Roseobacter denitrificans OCh 114: one gene and its partner. The protein of the gene in region 2 interacts with the protein of the main gene of each other region in a pairwise test. Links are inferred from orthologs where the notes say so. Each region holds a gene or a part of one and is shown on either strand. Other genes may lie near its edges.

Region 1 (5,875 bases), 130 kb from region 2 along the record:
TATTTTCGACGCCTCGGATCACTCGTGATCGAAGACAAGGGCCCGCAGGACTTTGTATCCGAGGCTGACAAAGCGGTTGAAACACATATTCGCAACCTGATCACCGCCGCTTTCCCGGATGATGGGATCGTTGGTGAGGAGGATGCGCCAAAGCCATCCACGACGGGGTACACTTGGGTCATTGACCCGATTGACGGGACCACAAATTTCATCTCCGGCATTCCGGCGTGGACGGTGGTGCTGGCTGTCGTGTGCGAGGACAGCACGCAGATCGGTGTGATCTTTGATCCGGTGCATAACGAGATGTTCGTGGCCAATCGCGGTGCGGGGGCCACTCTGAATGGTGCGCCCATGGCCTGTGCGAGCGATGCGCCGATTACCCGTGGGACCGTTGGCACCGGCTATTCAAGCCGGATTTCCGCGCAGGCCTCTGCCGAGGTCGTGCTGGCCATTCTGGAAAAGGGTGGCGTGTTTCATCGCAATGCATCGGGCGCGCTGTCGCTGGCCTATGTGGCGTCGGGACGGTTGCTTGGGTATATCGAAGAGCACATGAACGCCTGGGATTGTCTGGCCGGACAGCTGCTGATTGCCGAAGCCGGTGGGCAGATCGAGGATCAAAGCGCCAACCAGATGATTGCACAGGGTGGACGCGTGATCGCTGGCGGAAGTGCGGTTTTCGATGACCTGTTGAAGATCGCGGATACCGCCTACAAGTAGCCTGCCGAGCACCGGGGCACGGTTTAGGGCGTCTGACGAAATACCTGAAACATCAAGAAGCACGTAACGTGTTGAAACCTTTGTTTTCAGGCGGCGTTACGTGATTGCGGTTTTTCGCATGTCGCTTTAGGGCGTTGATTTTTGGTGCAGGGTGCAATCAGGGGTCAGCAATGCGTTACATATGGTTTGCGCGTTGGGCATGTCGTTTTGCGCAACCTTTGCCTGCGCATCTGCATCCGCGAACCCGTGATCGTGCCAGCGTTTCAACAGGCGAGCGCGCAGTACGTCGGAGGAGACGGACACATAAACCGCGAAATCCCAAAGAGGGCGCAGATCGCGCCACTCCGGGGCGTCGAGCAGCAGATAGTTGCCCTCGACAATAACGGTCGTCGCACTCGCCTCGGCGATGCCTGCGCCAGCCACGGCGCAATCCAGATGGCGGTCAAAGAGCGGGTAAACCACGCTGTCCTCCCGCAGCAGGCGGCGCAGCAGATGCGCCAATCCGGCCACGTCGAAGGTCTCGGGCGCACCCTTGCGCGCACTCAACCCGCGTTCGCGCAGGATGCGGTTGTCAAGGTGAAACCCGTCCATCGGCAGCGCGCAGCTGTTGGGGACGCGTTCGGCCAAGGCCTCGGCGAGCGTTGATTTCCCACTTGCGGGCGGGCCAGCCAAGGCAATCAGCCGCCTTTTGTTGCGAAAGGGCAGCGCCGTGATCCGTGCGGCCAGCGCCTCTAGATCCCAGTCAAGCTGCATGCGCCCCATCCGGCACGGTGGCCCCGGTCATATAGGCCACGGCGTCGGACATGGAGTGATCCTTGGGGTCGACAACACAGAGGCGTTTGCCCAGACGGTGCACGTGAATGCGATCTGCGACCTCGAAAACATGCGGCATGTTGTGGCTGATCAGGATGATCGGGATGCCTCGGCTTTTGACGTCCTGAATAAGTTCCAGCACGCGGCGGCTTTCCTTGACGCCAAGTGCGGCGGTCGGCTCGTCCAGAATAATGACCTTGGACCCGAACGCCGCAGCGCGTGCGACCGCCACCCCCTGACGTTGCCCGCCCGAAAGCGTCTCGACCGCCTGATTGATGTTCTGGATCGTCATCAACCCAAGTTCGGACAGCTTTTCGCGCGCGATCTCTTCCATCTTTTTGCGGTCAAGCTGGCGCAGCACCTTGCCGCGAAACCCCGGTTTGCGCAGCTCGCGCCCCATGAACATATTGTCGGCAATCGACAGGGCCGGTGACATGGCAAGTGTCTGATATACCGTTTCAATACCGGCATGACGCGCATCAATGGGGGAGGTGAAGCGCACCTGTTGGCCTTCCAGTTCAACGATGCCTTCGTCCGGTGTCACAGCGCCGGACATGGCTTTGATCAGCGTGCTTTTGCCCGCCCCATTGTCCCCGATCACGGCCAGTATTTCGCCCGGCATCAGGTCAAAGTCACAATGATCAAGCGCTGTAACCTTGCCGTAGCGTTTGACCAGCCCGCGGCCCTTCAAAATCGGTTCCATTATGCCGCCACCTTCCTGATCCATTGGTCAACCGCCACCGCGGCGATGATCAGCGCCCCGATCAGCAGGAATGTCCATTGCGCATCCGCACCGAGCAGACGCAGGCCGAGCGTGAAAACCCCGACGATCAGCGCGCCAAAGAACGTCCCAAGGATCGACCCGCGCCCGCCAAACAGCGAAATCCCCCCGATCACCACGGCGGTGATGCTTTCGATGTTCAACAGCTGTCCTGACGTGGGGGAGACCGAGCCGATCCGCCCGATCAGTGCCCATCCGGCAAAGGCGCAGATCAAACCGGCCAGCGCATAGACAGAAATCAGCGTCTTCTTGACATTCACCCCGGACAGGGCGGCAGCTTCGGGATCATCGCCCACCGCATAGACGTGCCGCCCCCAAGCCGTGTGTTTGAGCACATAGGCCAGCACCAGCACAAGGACCAGCATAAAGACCACACCAAAGGTAAAGACCGCGCCGCCCACATTGAACTTCGCACCCATCAATTGCAGCATCGGGGCCTGTTCCGCGATGTCCTGACTTCGGATTGTTTCATTCGCGGAATACAGGAAATTCGCCGCCAGCACGATTTGCCACATGCCCAGCGTCACGATGAATGGGGGCAGTTTCATCACCGCGATCAGCCAGCCATTCACGGCACCGATCATTGTGCCAAACGCCAGACCACAGACGATTGCAACCTCAACCGGCACCCCGTAGCGAAAACTGAATTGTCCCATCACAACCGATGAGATCACGGCGATGGCCCCGACGCTGAGGTCAATGCCGGCGGTCAGGATCACAAGGCTTTGCGCTGCCGCCACAATGCCGACGATCTGCACCTGTTGCAGGATCAGCGTCAGCGCGAAGGGCGAAAAGAACCGCGTGCCCAGCAAGACGCCAAAGATGGCAATGGATGCAAGCAGGACGATGAGCGGGACAAGGGCAGGGGTTGTATGCAGCGCATGGTGAAAGCGGCTGACAATCCCCTTCTTGCCTGTATCAAACGAGGCAATTTCATTCGCGGCATCCGCGCTTGCGGCCTCGTAATTGTCGGGTCCGGACATTGCGGTCTCTCCTTGTTGAGATGCCGTGACATCTGGTTTTGAACAACCAAGGGGGGCGGGTTCAGACGCGCCCCCCTCTTATCTCAGGTAAGATTATTGCGACCCGCGGATCAACCCCAGCACAGATCCATGCCCTCTTTGGTGTCGATGCTGTCCACACCGTCCACGGGCTGGTCCGTCACCAAGGCAACGCCTGTGTCAAAGAACCCTTTGCCTTCAGTGGCTTCGGGCTTGCTGCCGTCTTTGGCCCAATTCGCAATCGCCTCGATACCCTTGGAGGCCATCAGCAGCGGATATTGCTGGGAGGTCGCGCCGATCACGCCGTCCGCCACATTCTGCACGCCGGGGCAGCCGCCATCGACCGAAACGATCAAGACGTCGTTTTCACGGCCAATGGATTTCAACGCTTCATAGGCACCCGCTGCCGCCGGTTCGTTGATCGTATAGACCACGTTGATCATCGGGTCCTTGGCCAGCAGGTTTTCCATGGCGCGACGCCCGCCTTCCTCGTTTCCGGCGGTCACGTCATGGCCAACAATACGCGGGTCGTCCTCGTCACCCCAACGGTTGGGGTCTTTGACGTCGATCCCGAAGCCGGTCATGAAGCCCTGATCGCGCAGAACCCCGACGGAGGGTTGGCTCACGGCCAGATCCAGCATGGCGATTTTCGCATTCGCTGCATCATCCCCCAAGGTTGCGGCCGCCCATTTGCCAATCAATTCACCAGCCAGAAAGTTATCCGTCGCAAAGGTCATATCGGCTGAGTCAATGGGTTCAAGCGGCGTATCCAGCGCGATCACCAGCAGTCCGGCGTCGCGGGCCTGCTGCACCGCAGGCACAATCGAGGACGTGTCTGAAGCTGTCAGCAGAATGCCATCCGCGCCATTCGCGATGCAGGTTTCGATTGCAGCGACCTGCGTTTCATGGTCGCCGTCGACCTTGCCTGCATAGGAGTTCAGCGTAATCCCCAGTTCTTCGGCCTTGGCGGCAGCGCCTTCGCGCATTTTGACAAAGAAGGGGTTCGTGTCTGTTTTTGTAATCAGGCACGCGGAAACGGAATCGTCCGCCACGGCGGTGCTTGCGGATGCAATCAGCGCCAATGCGGTGCCAGCGATAAGTCTTTTCATGTGATCCTCCCAAACCAATTTGTACACACGTTGTCTGACGTGCTTGAGGCCGGACGGTGCGCTAAATCGCGGCGCGAGTCAATTAATAAGTAAACTTGATTTATTAACTCCGCTCCGGCAGCTTGGAAGCGAATTTGCGAGGGAGCGGATGACCCAGTCACCTGTCATCAGGGCGTCGAATCGCGGGGCCAATCAGAAGGGGTTGCGCGCCTACAACGAGCGTTTGATTCTGTCGGTTCTGCACCGGAATGGGCAACTGCCGGGCAGTGAGATCGCCCGACAGACCAAGCTTTCGGCCCAAACCGTTTCGGTCATTTTGCGTAAACTGGAAAGCGACGGTCTCGTGACCAAGGGGCGGCCCTCCAAGGGGCGGGTGGGCAAGCCATCCATACCGATGGCCTTGAATCCCAAAGGGGCCATTTCGGTTGGGTGCAAACTGGGCCGCCGCGGTAGTGACGTGTTGCTGACCGACCTCAACGGGCTGATTTTGTTCAGAAAACATATCCAGTACGATCTTGCCTTGCCGCATGAGGTCTTCGCCTTTTTGCGCGCGGCTTTTTCCGAAGCAGTGGAACAGATTGGCCCGGAGCTTGCCAACAAGCTATGCGGCATCGGGATCGCCGCGCCCTTTGAAATCTGGAAATGGGGCGCATCGGACGGCAATACGCCTGAGGAATTTCTGTCGTGGAAAGATGTCTCTTTTGAACACGAGGTCGCAGGCTTCACCGATTTGCCGCTTTACATGGTGAATGATGCAACCAGCGCCTGCTGGGCCGAACAAATCTACGGACGTGGCAAGGCGTTGGACAATTTTGTCTACTTCTTTGTGTCCACGTTTATCGGCGGGGGCGTTGTTCTGGGCAATTCGGTTTATGAAGGCAAGCTGGGCAATGCGGGCGCGTTTGGGCCGCTTCGTGTCGGTGACAAGGCGGGGCGCACGCGGCAACTGCTGGATATTGCATCGCTGCATGTGCTCGAAACGCGGCTGGCACAATCGGGCCATGACCCCAAACAGCTTTGGTCGCAGCCTCAGGACTGGGACAAATTTTCAGCGCAGGTCACACCCTGGATAGATGAAACCGCCCATGCCATTGCGCAAGCCTGCATTTCCGCCTGTTCGGTCATTGATTTTGAAGCCGTCCTGATCGACGGATACATCCCGGACTGGGTGCGCAGCGCTTTGGTGGAGGCTGTCGCGGCTTACGTGGCCAAGGAAGACAGTCGCGGCCTCATTCTTCCGAATATTCTCGCCGGGCAGGTCGGCGCCGAGGCGCGCGGCATCGGTGCGGCATGCGTTCCCGTTTTCTCTCAGTATTTTCTGGTATCCAAACCGATGGCGTCAGATGGCCACTTTTGAGTGCATTGACTCTCGCCGTTAGCCTATTGCGGTAGTGATAGTGAAAAGAAGGCAATTCATTGTGAATTTTAAGAACTCATCCCCTAGTTGGGCACAT
Region 2 (6,928 bases):
ATGTTCCTGTGGCTCGTCGTCGCCTTTTTCGTCGATGGCATAGATGGCCCGCTTGCCCGGAAATACCACGTCAAGGTCAACGCGCCGGAGTTTGATGGCGTATTGCTCGACCTGATAATCGACTACCTCACCTATGTCTTCATCCCCGCCTTTGCGCTGTTCAAATCTGGGCTAATGGATGGCTGGACAGGCTGGGTCGCGATCATCGTGATTACCTTTGCCTCGGCCATGTATTTCGCCGATACGCGCATGAAAACAAAGGACAATTCTTTTTCAGGGTTTCCGGGATGCTGGAACATGCTAGTGCTGGTGATCTTTGCGCTCGAGCCCAATTTCTGGGTCAGCCTTGCGCTTGTCTCTGTACTTGCCGTTGGCATGTTCCTGCCGCTGAAGTTTGTGCACCCGGTGCGCACACGGCGCTGGCGGTGGGTGACGCTGCCCATGGCCATAGCGTGGACGGGGTTTGCGGGCTGGGCCGCCTGGGTGGATTTCCACCCCGAAAGCTGGGCACATTGGGGATTGGTCACGACATCCGTCTACCTTCTTTTCGCAGGGGTCGCCCAACAGATCATCCCGGAAAAAGCGCACCACTGATCCGCAATGACGGCGCATCAGACACCATGAATTTCAGCACAAGCGTTTCAAGTTGATCCTGAAGCATCATGCAAAAAACCTGATACTCGCAACGCTGCCTGAAATCAAAGATTTCAACGCGTAACGTGATACTCGATGTTTCAGGTTGTTCGTCAGACGCTCTAGATCAACAAACCCGCCGCCCCTTCGTGACGCAAAAGCGCCACTTTGGTTTCCACCCCACCTACCCCCGAAAACCCGGTAAGCCCTTTGGCCCCCATGACACGGTGACAGGGTATGATGATCGGGATCGGATTTGCCCCGCAAGCCTGTCCGACCGCTTGTGCAGGCACGCCGAGCGCTCTGGCGATATCCCCGTAGGTGCAGGTATCGCCAAACGGAATGGCGCAGATTGCGTCGCAGACCGCCCGTTGAAAGGCGCTGCCCCGGATGCGAACAGGCAGATCGAACTGCTGGCGCGCGCCTTGATCATATTCCGAAACCTGCAAGGAGGCGCGCTGCAAAAGCTCTGATGCATCCTCTCGGGCTGCACTGCCCCAGCTGACGGAGACAAGTGCGCCCGCCTCTTCCCTCAGGGTCAGGCGTCCGAATTGCGTATCCACCGTGCATGTCAACATCGCCCGACCGTCGCGCATCACGGCCCTCGGAACAACCCGAAAGCTGCGCTTTCGGGCCGCGCCTTTTCGGGTCAGCTCATCGCACTGTCACAACGCCCGCAAACACCTGCATGGCTGTGGCTGCCCACATCCGGCAAGATCTTCCAGCAACGCGCACATTTTCCGCCCTCGGCTTTGCGGAACACAACGGCGATCCCATCGGTCTCCGGCAGGCGGAAGGCCCCGTCCGGTGCCGCATCCCCCGTCAGGGTGATCTGCGATGTGATGCAGATGTCTTCAAAGGGGACGGCGTCCAGCGTGGCGCGCAGCGCGGCGTCGCTGACATGGACCGTCGGCGCCGCTTCCAGCGACGCGCCGATGACCTTGTTGGTACGCTCGACTTCCAGCGCAGCCGTGACAACACGGCGCGCGCTGCGCACCCCGGCCCATTTCGCGGCAAGATCAGGGTCCAGCCAGGCGGCGGGTGTCTCGGGGAAGTCCTGCAGATGCACCGAACTGTCAGGCCCGTCAAAACGCTGCAGCCAGACTTCTTCCATGGTGAAGACCAACACCGGTGCAAGCCATGTGGTCAGACGGTGAAACAGGATGTCCAGAACCGTCCGCGCCGCACGCCGCTGCACAGTGTCGCCATCACAATAAAGCGCATCCTTGCGGATATCGAAATAAAAGGCCGACAAATCCACCGTAGCAAAGGTAAAGACCGCCTGAAACACGCCCTGAAAGTCATAGGCCGCGTAGCCATCGCGCACGGTCTTGTCCAACTCGGCCAGCCGGTGCAGCACCCAGCGTTCCAATTCCGGCATGTCGGCAGGGTCCATGCGGTCGCTTTGCGTAAAATCCGTAAGCGAGCCCAGCATATAGCGCATGGTGTTGCGCAACCGCCGATAGCTGTCGGCCACACCCTTGAGGATTTCCGGCCCGATGCGCTGATCTAGAGTGTAATCGGTCTGTGCCACCCAAAGCCGCAGGATATCCGCACCGTATTGCTGAACGATCTTTTCAGGCACGATGGTATTGCCGAGCGATTTGGACATCTTCATACCCTTTTCATCCAGCGTGAACCCATGGGTGACCACGTTACGGTAGGGTGAGCGCCCCGTGGTGCCCACCGATTGCAACAGCGACGAATGGAACCAGCCGCGGTGCTGATCGGTGCCTTCCATATAGACATCCGCGATGCCATCCTCGGACCCATCCGCCCGGTCGCGCAGGGTAAAGGCATGGGTCGATCCGCTGTCGAACCACACATCAAGGATATCCATCACCTGATCGTAGTCGTCCGGGTCAACGATCCCGCCGAGGAACCGTTCCTTGGCACCCTCCTCATACCACACATCCGCGCCTTCGGCCTCAAAGGCATCGACGATGCGCTGATTGACATCCTCATTGCGCAGCAGGAAATCAGGATCGGTTGGCAAGGCACCCTTCCTGGTGAAACAGGTCAGCGGGACACCCCAGGCGCGCTGGCGCGACAACACCCAATCAGGCCGTGCCTCCATCATCGAATGGAGCCGGTTGCGCCCCGATTGCGGGGTCCAGTTCACCCTGTCGATCTCGCGCAGGGCGCGGGCGCGGATGGTAAATTCGTCATCCCCGATCTGCATGGGCTTGTCGATCGCCGCGAACCACTGGGGGGTATTGCGATAGATGATCGGAGCCTTCGAGCGCCAGGAATGCGGATAGCTGTGCTTGATCTTGCCCCGTGCAAGCAGACCGCCGACCTCTGCCAGCTTGTTGATGACCGCAGTATTGGCATCGCCCTCCTTGCCCTTGCGGTTGAGGATGTATTTGCCACCGAAAAACGGCAGGCTTTCGCGGAACATGCCCTCATCGGTGACGTTATAGGTGATCACATCCTGCAACATGCCCAGATCACGGTAGAGCTCATATTCCTCCATCCCGTGGCTGGGCGCGCAGTGGACAAAACCGGTGCCTTCCGTGTCAGTCACGAAATCCGCAGCGCGGAAATCACGCAGGCCGTCCCATTCGCCGTCGGCGCCCTCTTTTTCCTTCAGTGGGTGCGCCAGTTTGATACCGGCCAATTCATCGTTGGTGACGTCACGTAGGCGCCTCCACATTCCCTCGTCGAGGCGCGCTCTCGTCAGTACCTCTTCAGCCTGTTTGTCGGCGAGGATGTAGCGATCGCCGATCTTCACCCAGTTTTCTTGGGGCCGGCCGGTGATCTCATAAAGCCCATAGGAGATGTTCTCGCCATAGACCACGGCCTTGTTTGACGGGATCGTCCATGGCGTAGTTGTCCAAATGACGACATGCGCTCCCATCAAATCCTCCGGCATTTCTCCGATAGGCTCATCGCCTAGAGATCCAGCTTGCGGCGCGGAGATCATATCCACCCGGAACTTCACCCAGATGGTAAAGCTCTCCTTGTCGTGATACTCCACCTCCGCCTCGGCCAGCGCCGTCTGCTCGATCGGCGACCACATCACGGGTTTGCTGCCCTGATAGAGCGTGCCGTTCATCAGGAACTTCATGAATTCCTCGGCAATCACCCGTTCGGCGTGGAAATCCATCGTCAGATAAGGTTTTTCCCAATTGCCCGTGACACCCAGCCGCTTGAATTCCTCGCGCTGGATATCGACCCAGCCTGCGGCAAATTTGCGGCACTCGGCGCGGAAATCGTTGATCGGCACATCGTCCTTGTTACGGCCCTTTTGGCGGTATTGTTCCTCGATTTTCCACTCGATCGGCAGCCCGTGACAATCCCAGCCGGGGATATAGCGCGCGTCATGCCCCATCATCTGGTGGCTGCGCACGATCATATCCTTGATGGTCTTGTTGAGCGCATGCCCGATATGCAGATGCCCATTGGCATAGGGCGGCCCGTCGTGCAGCGTAAAGGGCGTGCGCGTGGGTTTGCCATCTTCGCCCGTCGAGGCAAGCGCCTTTTCACGCAGCCGGTCGTAAATCCCGATCCGTTCCCAGCGGGCCAACCAGTCGGGTTCGCGCTTGGGCAGACCTGCGCGCATCGGAAAATCCGTCTTGGGCAGGTTCAGCGTGGATTTGTAATCAGGGGCGGCTGTCGTGTCAGTCGTGTCGGCGCACATTGCGGGCGTCCTCTCGGATGGTCTTTGAAATGGAGTAAGCTGTCGGTGCGAAAAGCTCAAACACCTTGGCCCGGCGTCTCATCAACTCAGAGCGCCGGGGATGTAATTCGCACGGTAATCACGAAAAATCCTGTCATGCGCGCGTGTATAAGCCCAGCGTTGCGCCATCACAAGACCCCATCCAACGGACCTGCAGCCAGCGCCTTCAGGTTCTGCCGGGTTTGAAAAGGCCGCTCAGGCTGTTGGTGATGATCTCGCGCACCTTCGGGCGTTTTTGCGTCGCGAAAGCCATGGGCCGGCACACCTCCATCGCCGCGACACCCACGCGTGCGGTCAGTGCTCCATTGACGAGCCCCTCGCCAAATCTCCGCGACAGCTTGCCCACGATGGAGCCGCCAAGGATCGGCTCAAGCATATCGTCCCCCACGGCAACCGCACCCGTCGCCACCATATGCGCAAGCACAGCACGCGTCAGCCGCCAGCTGCCCAGTGTCCCGGCGCGCCCGCCATAGACTTCGGCGATACGGCGAATCATGCGGATGTTGGCGGTCAATGCAGCGGCCACATCCGCGAGGGCCAGCGGCACCAGCGCCGTTACCGTGGCGACGTGCCGCGCGGCCACCTCAACTTCGCGCGCCGCCATCCGGTCCAGCGGGGCGAGCAGTTCGGTTTCACACACGCCCAGCAAGCCGGCCGCATCCAGTTGATCGGGGGCCAGATCGGCAAACCGTCCGCGTGCCCAGCGGGTTTCCTCGCGGGTTTTATACAGCGCGACCAGACGATCCGACACTTTGCGCGCCGCTGCCAGATCAGCGTCCAGCAAGGCGGCATCGGCATCGCGGCGCAGGCTGTCAACCTTTGCCAGACGGCTCAGCGCGGCAAGTTCACGCAGGACAATCAGCGCCAGCACGACAAGAAAAGCAGCAAGCAGCACCGTCACCGCCCAGCCCAGCACCGGATTGCGCATCACGAGGCCGGTGACAAAATCCCAGGCCGCAACCGAGACGATGGCCCCCATCAGCCCCGCGCCAAGGCCAAAAAACCAGCGCACAAGCCGGGACGGGCGGCGCGCGGCCAGCCCTGCCACGCTTTGCATCGCCTGCCCCTGCGGGGGCGGTGTCAGGTCTGGGACCGGCGGCGCCTCGGCGACGGATCTGGTTTCTTGCGCCTCAAGGTCGATCAGCACAGGACCTTTGGCCATCAGCCCGTTTTCCTTGCGCCGCGCGCGGGTTTGAATTCGGGCGCATTGCGAGTCCATTCAAAGCGGATGTCCGGCAAACCGGCCTCGTTCCCACTGCCGTTCGTGCGATCCACGCTTACGAAACCGCGCAACTCATAGAAAATCGCGGCAACGCCATTGGCCTCATAGCTCCATAAGCCGAGCTTGTCGCATTCGCCCTTCGCATCTTCAAGCAGCGCGGTGCCGATGCCCTTGTCCTGCGCTTCTGGCAGGACATACAGCGCGTAAACCTCGCTCTCGTGACGGGCGATAAAACCGACAACCTTGTTGTCGATCTTGGCAACCTTGACCCACCCGGCCTCAATCATGTCGCCGGCATATTTGATTTCTTCCGCCGCCGAATGCACGCGCGGCAGCCACGGCATCAAGTCATTTGACACCGACAGAATGTTTCCAACAGCACCGGCATCCAGCGACCGGGCGGGAGAAATAGTGAATTCGATCATAGCCTATCCCCTAAAAGGAATTGGGCCGCCTGATCAAGTCGGATATGCGGCGGACCATCGCCGGGGCGCAAACTCAACACCGATGGTGCGAAATTCATCACACGGTAATCGTCATCGAGCCAGCTTTCGGCGCCCTCCCGCGCAGGCGTCAGCACTCTGGCCGGATCGCCTGGCAGGTCACCGGGATAAAACGCCGCCTGTTTGCCGGTCTCAAGCAGTTGACCGCGCACCACATCAAGGGTTTGACCCGCGTGGGTGACGGTTTCTTCGGTGGTGGCGCGCAAAGAGGCAATCGCCATCGCCTGTGTCTGCGCCCCTGCAAACTGCGCCTTGTTGCGCGCATCGCGCACCAGAGCGTCAATGATCGCGGTGAGTTTATCGTGCTGCTTGTGATGCAAATGATCCGCTTTGGTCGCGGCAAAGAGTATCTTTTCCACCCGTTTGCCCGCAAATAGCTGCGTCAGAAAGGCGTTGCGCCCGGGCCGGAAGGCACCAAGAATGTCTGCCATGGCCCCGCGCATATCCTCAACTGCCCGTGGGCCCTTGTGGATCGCGCCCAAGGCATCAACCAGCACGACCTGACGGTCGATCCGCGCAAAATGATCCCGGAAAAACGGGCGCACGACCGCGCGTTTATAGGCTTCAAACCGCCGTGCCATCTCGCGGCGCAACGATCCGCGCGCATTTGTTCCATCCCCTGTCAATGGGGCAAAGGTCAGCACGGGGGACCCCTCCAGATCACCGGGCAGCAAAAAACGCCCCGGTGAACAGTCGTAATATCCCGCAAGGCGCGCGACATTGAGGTAGTCGGTAAAGCCCGCCGCCAGCGCCTTGGCCAACGGTTCGTCCAGTTTTGCATCCGCTGCGACGGCCGCGCTTTGCGCCAGATAGGCTTGCGCCTGTGGGCGCTCAGCCGCGCGCGCCAGCGTTTCCTGCGACCATGTGGCGTAATCCTTGTCCAAAAGC

Evidence for each region. Proteins that work in one complex are often made in the same cells at the same time.
Region 1: the proteins of ileS (region 2) and RD1_RS10220 interact in binary tests that used the Escherichia coli proteins (3 or more experiments, as listed by UniProt). The link is inferred for Roseobacter denitrificans OCh 114 from one-to-one orthologs.

What each region holds. Positions count from the first base shown.
Region 1 is NC_008209.1:2,110,859-2,116,733, forward strand. Bases 2,414-5,335 are described here. They hold RD1_RS10220 (sugar ABC transporter substrate-binding protein), read right to left. Parts: upstream 4,422-5,335; coding sequence 3,405-4,421; downstream 2,414-3,404. Other genes in these bases: RD1_RS10215 (ABC transporter permease), read right to left, coding at 2,414-3,294; RD1_RS10225 (ROK family transcriptional regulator), read left to right, coding at 4,570-5,335. Also shown: RD1_RS10200 (inositol monophosphatase family protein), read left to right, coding at 1-717; RD1_RS10205 (AAA family ATPase), read right to left, coding at 844-1,470; RD1_RS10210 (ATP-binding cassette domain-containing protein), read right to left, coding at 1,460-2,233; more of RD1_RS10215, read right to left, coding at 2,233-2,413; more of RD1_RS10225, read left to right, coding at 5,336-5,778. UniProt on the Escherichia coli protein: Part of the ABC transporter complex RbsABC involved in ribose import. Binds ribose. Also serves as the primary chemoreceptor for chemotaxis.
Region 2 is NC_008209.1:1,978,315-1,985,242, reverse strand. The notes cover bases 1,083-4,619. They hold ileS (isoleucine--tRNA ligase), read right to left. Parts: upstream 4,277-4,619; coding sequence 1,283-4,276; downstream 1,083-1,282. Other genes in these bases: RD1_RS09600 (YcjF family protein), read right to left, coding at 4,482-4,619; RD1_RS09610 (methylated-DNA--[protein]-cysteine S-methyltransferase), read right to left, coding at 1,083-1,211. Outside these bases: RD1_RS09615 (CDP-alcohol phosphatidyltransferase family protein), read left to right, coding at 1-594; more of RD1_RS09610, read right to left, coding at 756-1,082; more of RD1_RS09600, read right to left, coding at 4,620-5,477; RD1_RS09595 (GNAT family N-acetyltransferase), read right to left, coding at 5,477-5,962; RD1_RS09590 (YcjX family protein), read right to left, coding at 5,959-6,928. UniProt on the Escherichia coli protein: Catalyzes the attachment of isoleucine to tRNA(Ile). As IleRS can inadvertently accommodate and process structurally similar amino acids such as valine, to avoid such errors it has two additional distinct tRNA(Ile)-dependent editing activities.